One region of the Burkholderia sp. PU8-34 genome, then DNA from elsewhere that is predicted to be linked to it. Evidence: predicted binding sites of a transcription regulator. Region 1 holds the regulator's gene; each other region holds the start of a gene.
The links. Region 1 encodes LexA, which represses DNA repair genes until DNA is damaged. Its sites were predicted from a motif close to ACTGTATNNNNATACAGT; they were not measured.
Positions count from the first base shown of each region.

Region 2: a site for LexA is predicted at 1,523-1,540, ahead of ACV22Z_RS23575 (DUF2471 family protein). Genes of this name have one in related genera too.
Region 3: a site for LexA is predicted at 1,761-1,778, ahead of ACV22Z_RS11585 (VRR-NUC domain-containing protein). Genes of this name have one in related genera too.

Region 1 is NZ_JBSAXC010000002.1:589,946-593,218, forward strand. It holds gene ACV22Z_RS07395 (universal stress protein) at 1-271, shown strand, start outside; gene ACV22Z_RS07400 (DUF2939 domain-containing protein) at 335-1,009, opposite strand; gene ACV22Z_RS07405 (hypothetical protein) at 1,039-1,374, opposite strand; gene lexA (transcriptional repressor LexA) at 1,401-2,048, opposite strand; gene ACV22Z_RS07415 (sulfate ABC transporter substrate-binding protein) at 2,321-3,273, shown strand, end outside.
Region 2 is NZ_JBSAXC010000010.1:225,549-228,821, reverse strand. It holds gene ACV22Z_RS23580 (oxidoreductase) at 1-817, shown strand, start outside; gene ACV22Z_RS23575 (DUF2471 family protein) at 1,058-1,462, opposite strand; partial or broken gene ACV22Z_RS23570 (NAD(P)H-dependent oxidoreductase) at 1,705-2,328, shown strand; gene catC (muconolactone Delta-isomerase) at 2,538-2,828, opposite strand; gene catA (catechol 1,2-dioxygenase) at 2,867-3,273, opposite strand, start outside.
Region 3 is NZ_JBSAXC010000004.1:55,558-58,830, forward strand. It holds gene ACV22Z_RS11585 (VRR-NUC domain-containing protein) at 1-1,749, opposite strand, end outside; gene ACV22Z_RS11590 (MipA/OmpV family protein) at 1,974-2,852, opposite strand; gene ACV22Z_RS11595 (hypothetical protein) at 3,136-3,273, opposite strand, start outside.

The sequences.
Region 1 (3,273 bases):
GGACTGGTTGCGCGACCGGGGACTGCAGGCCGAAGGGCATTTCGCGTTCGGCTACCCGATCGACGAGATCGCGAATCTCGCGTCGGAACTGAAGGTCGACCTGATCGTGGTCGGGCACCGCTGCCGCAGCGGCCTGTCGAGATGGTGGATGGGGTCAGGCAACACCCAGCTGCTCGATCGGGTGAGTTGCAGCATCCTCGTGGCCTGCTCGACGGCGGAAGAACAGAAAGCCGAAATCGCTCGCGAACGCGAAGCTGCGACTGTGAAGTGAGCGCCTGACCGGCGCCGGCTCACGACGTGCGCGGGGTGCGGCCGGGATCGGCAGGCTGCCGGTTCAGCCGTGCAGATCGACTGCGGACAGCTTCCACGAAAACAGGCCTTCGCGATGAAAGATCGCCGCGTAGCGCGCGCCATCGACGTTGCGCTGGTAGGTCACGACAAACTCGTCGATGTTCCGGTACCCGGCGCTCGTTGGCCGTCTCTCGGGCACGGTTGCGTGCGCGTGGTCGGTTGGCGGCGCCGGCGGCGATGCAGCCGGCGCGCTGCCCGCAGGCGGATTCGCCGCGCCGGCAGCCTGCGTGCCGACCGTGCCGCTCGGCGGCTGCGCCGCCCATTCGGGCGGACGCTCGCCCGGATTGCCGCGGGGCGGTATCCCGCTCATCAGCGCAGCGACGCCTGCGGGCGTCGCATACGCGTCAACCAGCGGCCCGATCAACGCGGAGCCGATCAACGCACCGATCACGGCGAACGGATTGTTGTCCTGCCGCTTCGCGTCGATCCGGCGCATCAACTCGTCGGTGACCTGCTGCTTGAGACTGATGCGCAGCGACGGAAAATCGACATATTCGCTGACCGTTTGCGCATCACGCGCGTCGATGGCCGCCTTCAGGCGGCCGAGCGCGACATACGGTGATGCGTATGCGTAGCCGACCGCCGCCAGCAAGGCGGCAACCAATGCGACGATCAACAGGGGCTTGAGCCGCTTCGGGCGGCCCGGTGCGTGATTCACGGCGCCTCCGGCGCGGGAACGTTCCGCAATCAGAGACCACCCTGCGCGGCAGAACGTTCCTCCGCAATACAGCGATCGATCATCCGGCACACCGCATCGATCGTTCCGACCATGATCAGGCGCGACCGGCCGTGATAGACACGCACCGGCGCACGACGCGCGGGTTCCGCGTGATTCAGGCCGGCGTTCAGCGATACCCGCGCGAACGCGGGCAGCGCCGACGGCAGCAGGGACGCCTGCCGTTCGACTGCGACTTCTTCATGACCGACGGGCGCCGCGGACAGCGGCGCGCAGGGCGTGCGGCCGCGCAGGTGACGCAGACGGCCGAATTGACGGAAAGGCAGCAGGCGGGCAAGGCGTTCCATGGTGTTCTCCTGAGCGAGACGGATTGTCAGAATTCGCCCGAGCGGATCAGCCCGACGGCGATGCCTTCCAGCGCGAATTCCGCGCTGCCGGCCTTGACGAAGATGTTTTCGTAATCCGGGTTCTCCGCGATCAGCTCGAGGCCGCCGGGGCGGCGCTTCAGGCGCTTGACCGTGACGTCGTCGCCGAGACGCGCGACGATGATCTGGCCGTCCTTCGCTTCCGTGCGCTTCTGCACGGCGAGCAGGTCGCCGTCGAGGATGCCGGCGTCGCGCATCGACAGGCCGCGCACCTTCAGCAGGTAGTCGGGCTTGCTGGAGAACAGCGCGGGATCGCACGCGAAATGCTGCGAGATGTGCTCCTGCGCAAGGATCGGGCTACCGGCCGCGACGCGGCCGACGAGCGGCAGCGACAGCTGCATCAGGCCGGCGTGCGGCAGCGTGAACTGATGCGGCATGTCGTCGATGCCGAGCAGGCGGATGCCGCGCGACGCGCCGGCCGCCAGCTCGATCACGCCCTTGCGCGCGAGCGCGCGGAGGTGTTCTTCGGCCGCATTCGGCGAGCTGAAGCCCAGCTCGGCCGCGATCTCGGCACGCGTAGGCGGAAAGCCGGAGCGCTCGATCGCGCGGCGAATCAAGTCGAACACTTGCTGCTGACGGGCGGTGAGTTTGGTCATGGCTCAACTGTATGGATAGACAGTGAGCTGTATTTTTATACAGTACTTCGCGAATTTCAAGTGTTACGTGAGGTTCGTCGCGATCGCGGCGATTCCGGCGCGATCGCGCGACGCCGGGGCGCCGGTTTGTCTGCCGCAACCGTCCATCCCGACGGCGTTAGCACTTTTCAGTATTAAAAAATGAAGAACGATTATTTTTAATCATGTAACCCGTTCGATAGACTGGCCCCACATCGCAATGCCGACAACACGACAACACTGGAGAACCAAGGATGGTGAAGCGCAAAACGGGGCTGGCGAGCGGGGTGGGCCGCTTGATCGCAACACTCGCGCTGGGCGCGGCGGCGGTGCTGGGCGTCGCGACGCACGCACAGGCCGATACGACGTTCCTGAACGTGTCGTACGACCCGACGCGCGAGCTGTATCAGGACTTCAACCAGGCGTTCGGCAAGGAATGGAAGGCGAAGACGGGCGAGACGGTCAACTTCAAGCAATCGCACGGCGGCTCGGGCGCGCAGGCGCGCTCGGTGCTCGACGGCCTGCAGGCCGACGTCGTGACGCTCGCGCTCGCCTATGACATCGACGCGCTCGCGAACAAGGGGCTCGTCAACAAGGACTGGCAGAAGCGCCTGCCCGATAACGCGTCGCCGTACACGTCGACGATCGTGTTCCTCGTGCGCAAGGGCAATCCGAAGGGGATCAAGGACTGGGACGACCTGACCAGGCCGGGCGTGTCGATCGTCACGCCGAACCCGAAGACGTCGGGCGGCGCGCGCTGGAACTACCTGGCCGCATGGGCGTACGCGGTGCACAAGCCGGGCGGCAACGAGCAGACCGCGAAGGACTTCGTCACGAAGCTCTACAAGAACGCCGGCGTGCTCGATTCCGGCGCGCGCGGTGCGACGACGAGCTTTGTGCAGCGCGGGATCGGCGACGTGCTGATCGCGTGGGAGAACGAGGCGTTCCTGTCGATCAAGGAATTCGGCTCCGACAAGTTCGAGATCGTCGTGCCGTCGGTGAGCATCCTGGCCGAGCCGCCGGTTGCGGTGGTCGACAAGGTGGTCGACAAGAAGGGCACGCGCAAGCTGGCCGACGCGTACCTGAACTTCCTGTACAGCCCGCAGGGCCAGGAGATCGCCGCGCGCAACTACTACCGGCCGCGTTCGAAGAACGTGCCGGCGGAGCTGACGAAGCAGTTCCCGAAGCTGAAGCTGTACACGGTCGA
Region 2 (3,273 bases), on a different contig from region 1:
TGCGGCGGCGGATATCGGCGGGCAGTTCAACATGGCGAAGCGAATTCCGGGCAAGGAGGAATTCCATGAGGTGCTGCGCTATTTCCGCCGGCAGATCGAGTTGACCGGTGTGTCGTTGCACCTGAACCGGTGTGTCGATGCAAGCGACCTGATCGCGGGCGGGTATGACGAAATCGTGCTCGCAACCGGCGTGTCACCGCGCGATCCCAAGATTCCAGGGCAAGACGGCGCGAACGTGCTGAGCTATATCGACGTGCTCGCGGGCAATCGGCCGGTCGGCAAGCGGGTCGCGGTGGTTGGCGCGGGCGGGATCGGCTTCGATGTCGCGGAGTTTCTCGTGCAGGACGGTGTGTCGCCGGCGCTCGATCTCGACGAATGGAAGGCCGAATGGGGCGTGACCGATCCGGCGGCGACGCGCGGCGGCGTGACGCGTGCGCAGACGACGCCGCCGGCCCGCGAGGTGACACTGCTGCAGCGCAAGGCCGCGCCGCTCGGCAAGGGGCTCGGCAAGACGACCGGCTGGATTCACCGCGCGACGCTGAAGATGAAGCAGGTGAAGATGATCGGCGGCGTGAACTACGAGCGGATCGATGTGCGCGGGCTGCATGTGTCGTACGGCGAGAAGCGCGCCGATCCGGAGCTGATCGAGGTCGACACGATCGTGCTGTGTGCGGGCCAGGAGCCGCAGCGCGCGCTCGTCGAACCGCTGCAGGCAGCGGGGCAATCGGTGCACCTGATCGGCGGCGCGGAACTGGCCGCCGAACTCGATGCGAAGCGTGCGATCGACCAGGGTGCGCGGCTGGCGGCGCGGCTGTAACGCGTGTAGTGCGTATTGCCACTGATCTCAACCTCCGGCACCGGGTACGCAGGCCCTGCCCTCATCGGCGCGTGCTACGTCTCTCGATGAGGGCAGGGCGGCTGGCCCGTACGGCTACGTAGCCGTCGCAGCGGCGGTCGCTACCCAACGATCGTTTTCGCATTGCGTGGGCGATCGTCGGGCCTGATCAATATCGGCTGCCGACCCGTTCACAGTGCTGATGGCGCACTCTGCCGATGCTCAGGCGGCCTCGGCCTGTTCCGCGGCTTCCGCCTCGAGCATCGCCTTCACGATCAGATAGACGGCCGGCAGGTCGTCGTCGTCGCGGCGCCAGTCCACTGGTTCCTCGACGTCCGCGGCCAGCAGGCGGCTGTCGCGCAGCCGGATGAACGCGTCGATCACCGCAGGATCGTTCCGGTTCAGAAACCCCGAATTCGAGAAAGCCAGCTCCTCGACGTCGAGCAGCGCGCGCCAGCTCATCGTGCGCACCGCGGCCGGGTGCGTGCGCCGGCGCAGGCCGAGCGCACGCTGGGCAGGCCCGCCGACCACACGCTGCAGGTCGACGACCGCCCGCTGCGCGGCGCGCTCGAAGTGGACGGGATTGAAGCCGGGTTGCTCGGGATCGAAAGCGGATGACTGGAACATGGTCGCCTCACAAGGTCCGTTCGTCGAAGATGACGGAAATCGGGTCATATGGCCAAAAGCACTGTAAATATATACAGTGATTCGGACGGTTTCAAGTCCTGGATAGAGATTTTTGGCAGTGGGTGTCAGCGAGCGGTCGGGGCGATTGGCGAGGGTAACGGGTAAGGGCGACTGGCGAAGACGATCCGCAACAGTGACCTGCGGCGGTGGCACGCGACGCTGGCCGGAGAGGGGGGCCTGCGAAGCCGCCCGGCGAGCGATTCGATCCGTCAGACGACGCAAAGCGCGCGTTCGAGCAAGGCACGCAACCCGACGACATCGCGCGCGAACAGGCGAAGCTGAAGTGGGCCGATGCGGCGATCCTGCAGTTCCCGCTGTGGTGGTTCACGATGCCGGCGATCATGAAGGGCTGGGTCGAGCGCGTATATGCGTGCGGCTTCGCGTATGGGGTCGGCGAGCATTCGGATTCACATTGGGGCAATCGGTACGGCGAAGGCACGCTCGCAGGCAAGCGCGCGATGGTGCTCGTCACGACGGGCGGCTGGGAATCGCACTACAGCCCGCGTGGCATCAACGGCGCGATCGACGAAGTGCTGTTTCCGATCCAGCATGGGGTGCTGTTTTACCCGGGCTTCGACGTGCTTCCGCCGTTCGTGATCTACCGGACGGGAGAGATGGATGACGCGCGGTTTGCGGCAACGCGCGATGCGCTCGGCGCGCGTCTCGACAGTCTGTGGGAGATTTCGCCGATTCCGTTCCGGCGGCAGAACTCCGGCGAATACGAGATTCCGGCGTTGACGTTGAAGGCAGAGATCGCGCCGGAACGGGTGGGGTTCGCGGCGCATGTGGAGGAGGTGGGCCGCTGAGGCCCGATCAATGACGGTTGTGGATGCGCCGTTCGATACGCAGGCGTCCGGGCGGCGAGGTGCGCCCGGCGATGCGGGCCGTGCGAGCACGCGATACGACGCGCAATGGCAGATCACGAAACGAAGCGGGCGACCTGAGTGGAATCCCAGGTCGCCCGCGTTGCAAACAGACGCGGCCGCCAGGCGGCGACCACGTTTGCACTGCTCACTTACCGATCATCTTCCCGAACCGACGACGGATGCCGGCACAGCGCCCGCACCTCGAGCTTCATATACGGAAACAGCGGCAACTGGCTCAACGTGTCATGCAGCTGCTGCACGCTGTCGACATCAAAAATGCTGACGTTCGCATACTGCCCCGCGATCCTCCACAGATGTCGCCAGACCCCTTCGTTCATCAGCCGCTGGCACATTGCCTTCTCTTCGGCCTTCAGCGTCGCCGCCTTGACCGGATCCATATCCGCCGGCAGATGGACGGTCATTTCCACATGAAACAGCATCACTCGCTCCTTGCGTTATCGGTTCGTCGCGCAACCGCTCAGGCTTGCGCGCGCACGCGTTCGACTTCGCTGTCCGGCACGTTCGCCTTTTCCTTGATCATCGTGAAGTCAAAATCGATCAGCGCGAACTGGCCATCGACGCCGTAAGGCTTGCCTTCCGCCCCTTCGGCTTGCTTGACCTTCGGAATCAGCCCTTCGCGGGTCGCGAACGCGAAGTCGTCCCAGATGTGCGGATCGCCTTCGATGTTGATCTGCGTCGTCAGCTTACGATAACCATCCGCGGAAACGAAGAAGTGAATGTGCGCGGGACGATGGCCGTGGCGGCCGAGCTGGTCGAGCAGCTGCTCGGTCTTGCTGCCCGGCGGCACGCTGTAGCCGACCGGCAGCACGCTGCGGAAGCTGTAGCGGCCTTCGGCGTCGGTGCGGATCGAGCGTCGCAGGTTGA
Region 3 (3,273 bases), on a different contig from region 1:
TGCGCCGCCCGCCCATTCGACGTCGACGACGCGCACGGGCATCCCGTGCGCGATGCAGTAGCCGAGCCAGCGCGTCTGGTTGTCCTGCAGCCGGTCGCCGGGCCCTTTCACCTCGATCAGCTCGTAGCGCCGTTCGCCGGGCCAGAACCGCACGAGATCGGGGAGCCCCGAGCGATTGCTGCGAATGTCCGCGAGCAGGCGCGCGAACCAGAGGCGCAGATGTTCGGGCGGCAGGCAGGCAAGCGCTTCGTCGAGCAGCGCCGGGCTCAGCACGCCCCAGAACACGAACGGCGATTGCACGCCCATCTTCGTCGCGTAATGACGCTGGATCGTGTCGCGATACGCGCCGGAATCGAGCTGCGCGAAGCACGCGTCGAACGCGCCCGCACGACGCGCGGCGAAATCGGGCGCATGCAGGTCGGCCGGCCCGCGCTGGAACGGATGGAAGAACGCGCCCGGCACCGCCGCGAACACGGGCTCCCAGCACAGCAGGCCGAACAGCGAATTGATCAGCGTGTTTTCGACGTAATGGACCGGCGCGCCGGGGTGCGCGAGATGGTCGCGCACCGCAAATTCGACGCTCTCGAATGCGTCCGGGCGCACGAGCACGAGCGTTTCGCGCGGCACGTCGCGCGCTGCGGCCGCCCGCTCGACCGCGCGGCCGAGACGGCGCTGCAGCCGCGGCAGCATCCGTTCGACGCGCTGCCGCTCTTCGTCGCTTTCGAACGCGTCGCGCGCATCGAGCGCCAGCGCGAGCGCATCGTCGTCGCGGCCGCAGCGTTCGAGCACCCGGATCCGCCGGTGGCGGCTGCCGGGCCAGGCGCTGCGCGCGTAGGCATCGAGCGCGAGCGGCCAAGCCTGGCGGCGCTCGCACGTCTGGCCGAGCGTGAACAGCAGCTTCGCGCGGCGCGTCGCGAGCCACGGCTGCACGCAATCGACCGTGTCGATCAGGTCGAGGAGCGGGTCGAACGGTGCATCGTCGGGCCATGCGTCGAGCGCGGTGCGGCACGCATGCAGCGCGAGATACGTATCGACATCGCTGCGCTGCTGGAAAGCGCGCGACGACGGCGCGAACGGCACGCTTTCATACTGGAACACGCCGAGATCGGCGAGCACGAATTCGCTCCAGTCCTGGTAGAGATTGCCGAAGAACATCAGCCGCAGCCGGTCGCACAGCGGGCCGACCGTCACGCGCAGCACGCGGTCGACGTCCGATGGATTGGCGGCCGCGGGTTGCGCTCGCTCCGAATCGACGGCCGCAGATTGGTCGCCTTCCAAATCGACAGCTGCCAGTTGGATGCCCCCCGCAAACCACGCGTCGAACGGTTGCGCAACGTCATGCGCAGGCCGCAGCAGGTCGAGCCATTCGGTCTTGCGCGCGCCCGCATGCGCGCCCAGCACCGGGAACATCCGCAGCAGTTCGGCCTTGGTGGACAACGCGAAGATTTCGTCGAGCGTCAACGGCGGCGCCGGATCGACCCAGCCGAGCGCGACAAGCGGCGCGGCTGCGTCGAGCGCGCAGCCGATCTCGTCATACCGGAGCTTGCTCGCGCGGAAGTCCGGCCCATTGCGCATCAGCATCCGCACGAGCAGCGCGCGCGACGCCTGCGGCAGCGCCGCGAAGGCCTGCAGGAAGGCCCGCTCGCTGGCGTCGAGCACGTCGTCGTAGCGCTCGCCGAGCCAGGTCAGCGCACGCTCGAAATTGGTCAGGTAGTAGAACGCCGGAGGCGGCGGCGATGCGGGTGTCACGGGAGTCGGTCACTGTACGTTTGTACAGGTCCGAATCATAGCAAATGTGACGGCGGAATCGATTGATCGCACGCTGCATGACGCGCATCCCGTCGTGCGCTTGCTTGCGTCACGGGTAACGCGAATCCAGCGCGAGGCGTTCCAGCGTCTGCACGTCGATCGCGCTTTCGTCGTCGGCAACGGAGTATGCGATCGACGCCGCTGCCATGGCCGATCGCCACCGTTCAGAACTGGTAATTCACCGACAGGTCGAGCACGCCGTTCGTCGTCTGCTGCGTGACGGGGCTCGCCGCCGCGCGCCCGACGAGCTGCTCGATCGCACCGTCCATCGTCAGGAACCAGTGCTTGTTCACGAACCAGACCATCGTCACGCCCGCCCCGACCGACTTGATCCCGGCGCCTGACGAATAGCGCGGCAGCCCCGAGCGCGCGGCCGCGGCATCGCTGACGCCGAACCAGCCGTTCATGTAGCGCGCATCGGCAAACGACACCGTCGGCCCGGCGAACCAGTAGAAATTCTCGTTGCTGCCGGGCATCGGCATGTAGGCGGACAGGTCGCCGATCCAGCCGTTCGCGCCGCCGACGCTGCGCCGCACGTCCGCGCGCAGCACGAGCGGAAAATCCTTCGAGATCACGTAGTCGGCCGACAGCTTCAGCACGGGCGCCGCGTTGATGTTGTCGAAGCCGTTCAGGTGGCCGATATCGTCTGCGGCGCGGCGCCCGAGGTCGTAGCCGACGGAGAGGCTGACGCGCCAGTTCGGCCCGCGCAGCACGTTCGCGCCGGCGCCCTCGCCGGTCGAGATGAAGAACAGGTCGCGATACCGGACGTCGAGGTTCGGCCCGCCCAGCACGTGATAGCGATCCGAACCCGGATAGCGCGGTTGATACGTCATCCCGGCGCCGACGCTGACCTGCCAGGTCGGAACGTTCGGTTCGAACAGCTTGATGAGCGGGACGCCAGCCGAGAACTGCCACTCGCCGAGCGGCGACGGCGTCTGTGCCGATGCGGACTGTGGATCGGCGGCCGCGAGCAGCGCGAACGCCGACATGCCGCAAAGAAGCCGGCCCGCGCCGGACGACAGCAACTGGCGAGCGATGACCATGAGCGGTGGTATCCGTCGGTTGCGTGAAAAAGGAGAACGCGCTGCGCGCCGCCTGCCGCTAATTCGATGGCCCGCTGCGAACGCAGTGTCTGCTGAATTAACGGATATCCTACGCGACGCGCGCCCGGACGCAAAGTGCCCTCCGCACGCGGGCACTTGGCTGACGATGCCGCCGGCGCGCGGATTGCCGTCGACGGTGAGAGCCAGCAGTCCCGGAGGCCCCGCTGCCGGTTGTGCTGCCCGCGCCCGTACCGGATCGGCGCAATGCGCGGGGCCGGCGGGGTCAGAAACGCTCGACGTGATAGTCGCCGCCAAGTGCGGCCGGGCTGCGCTTCGCCATCATCCGGGCGAAGCCGTCCGCCAGCCGCCCGAGCGCGAGCTGTTTCTGGCTCGCGTCCCAGTGCGTATAGGTGTCGTACGC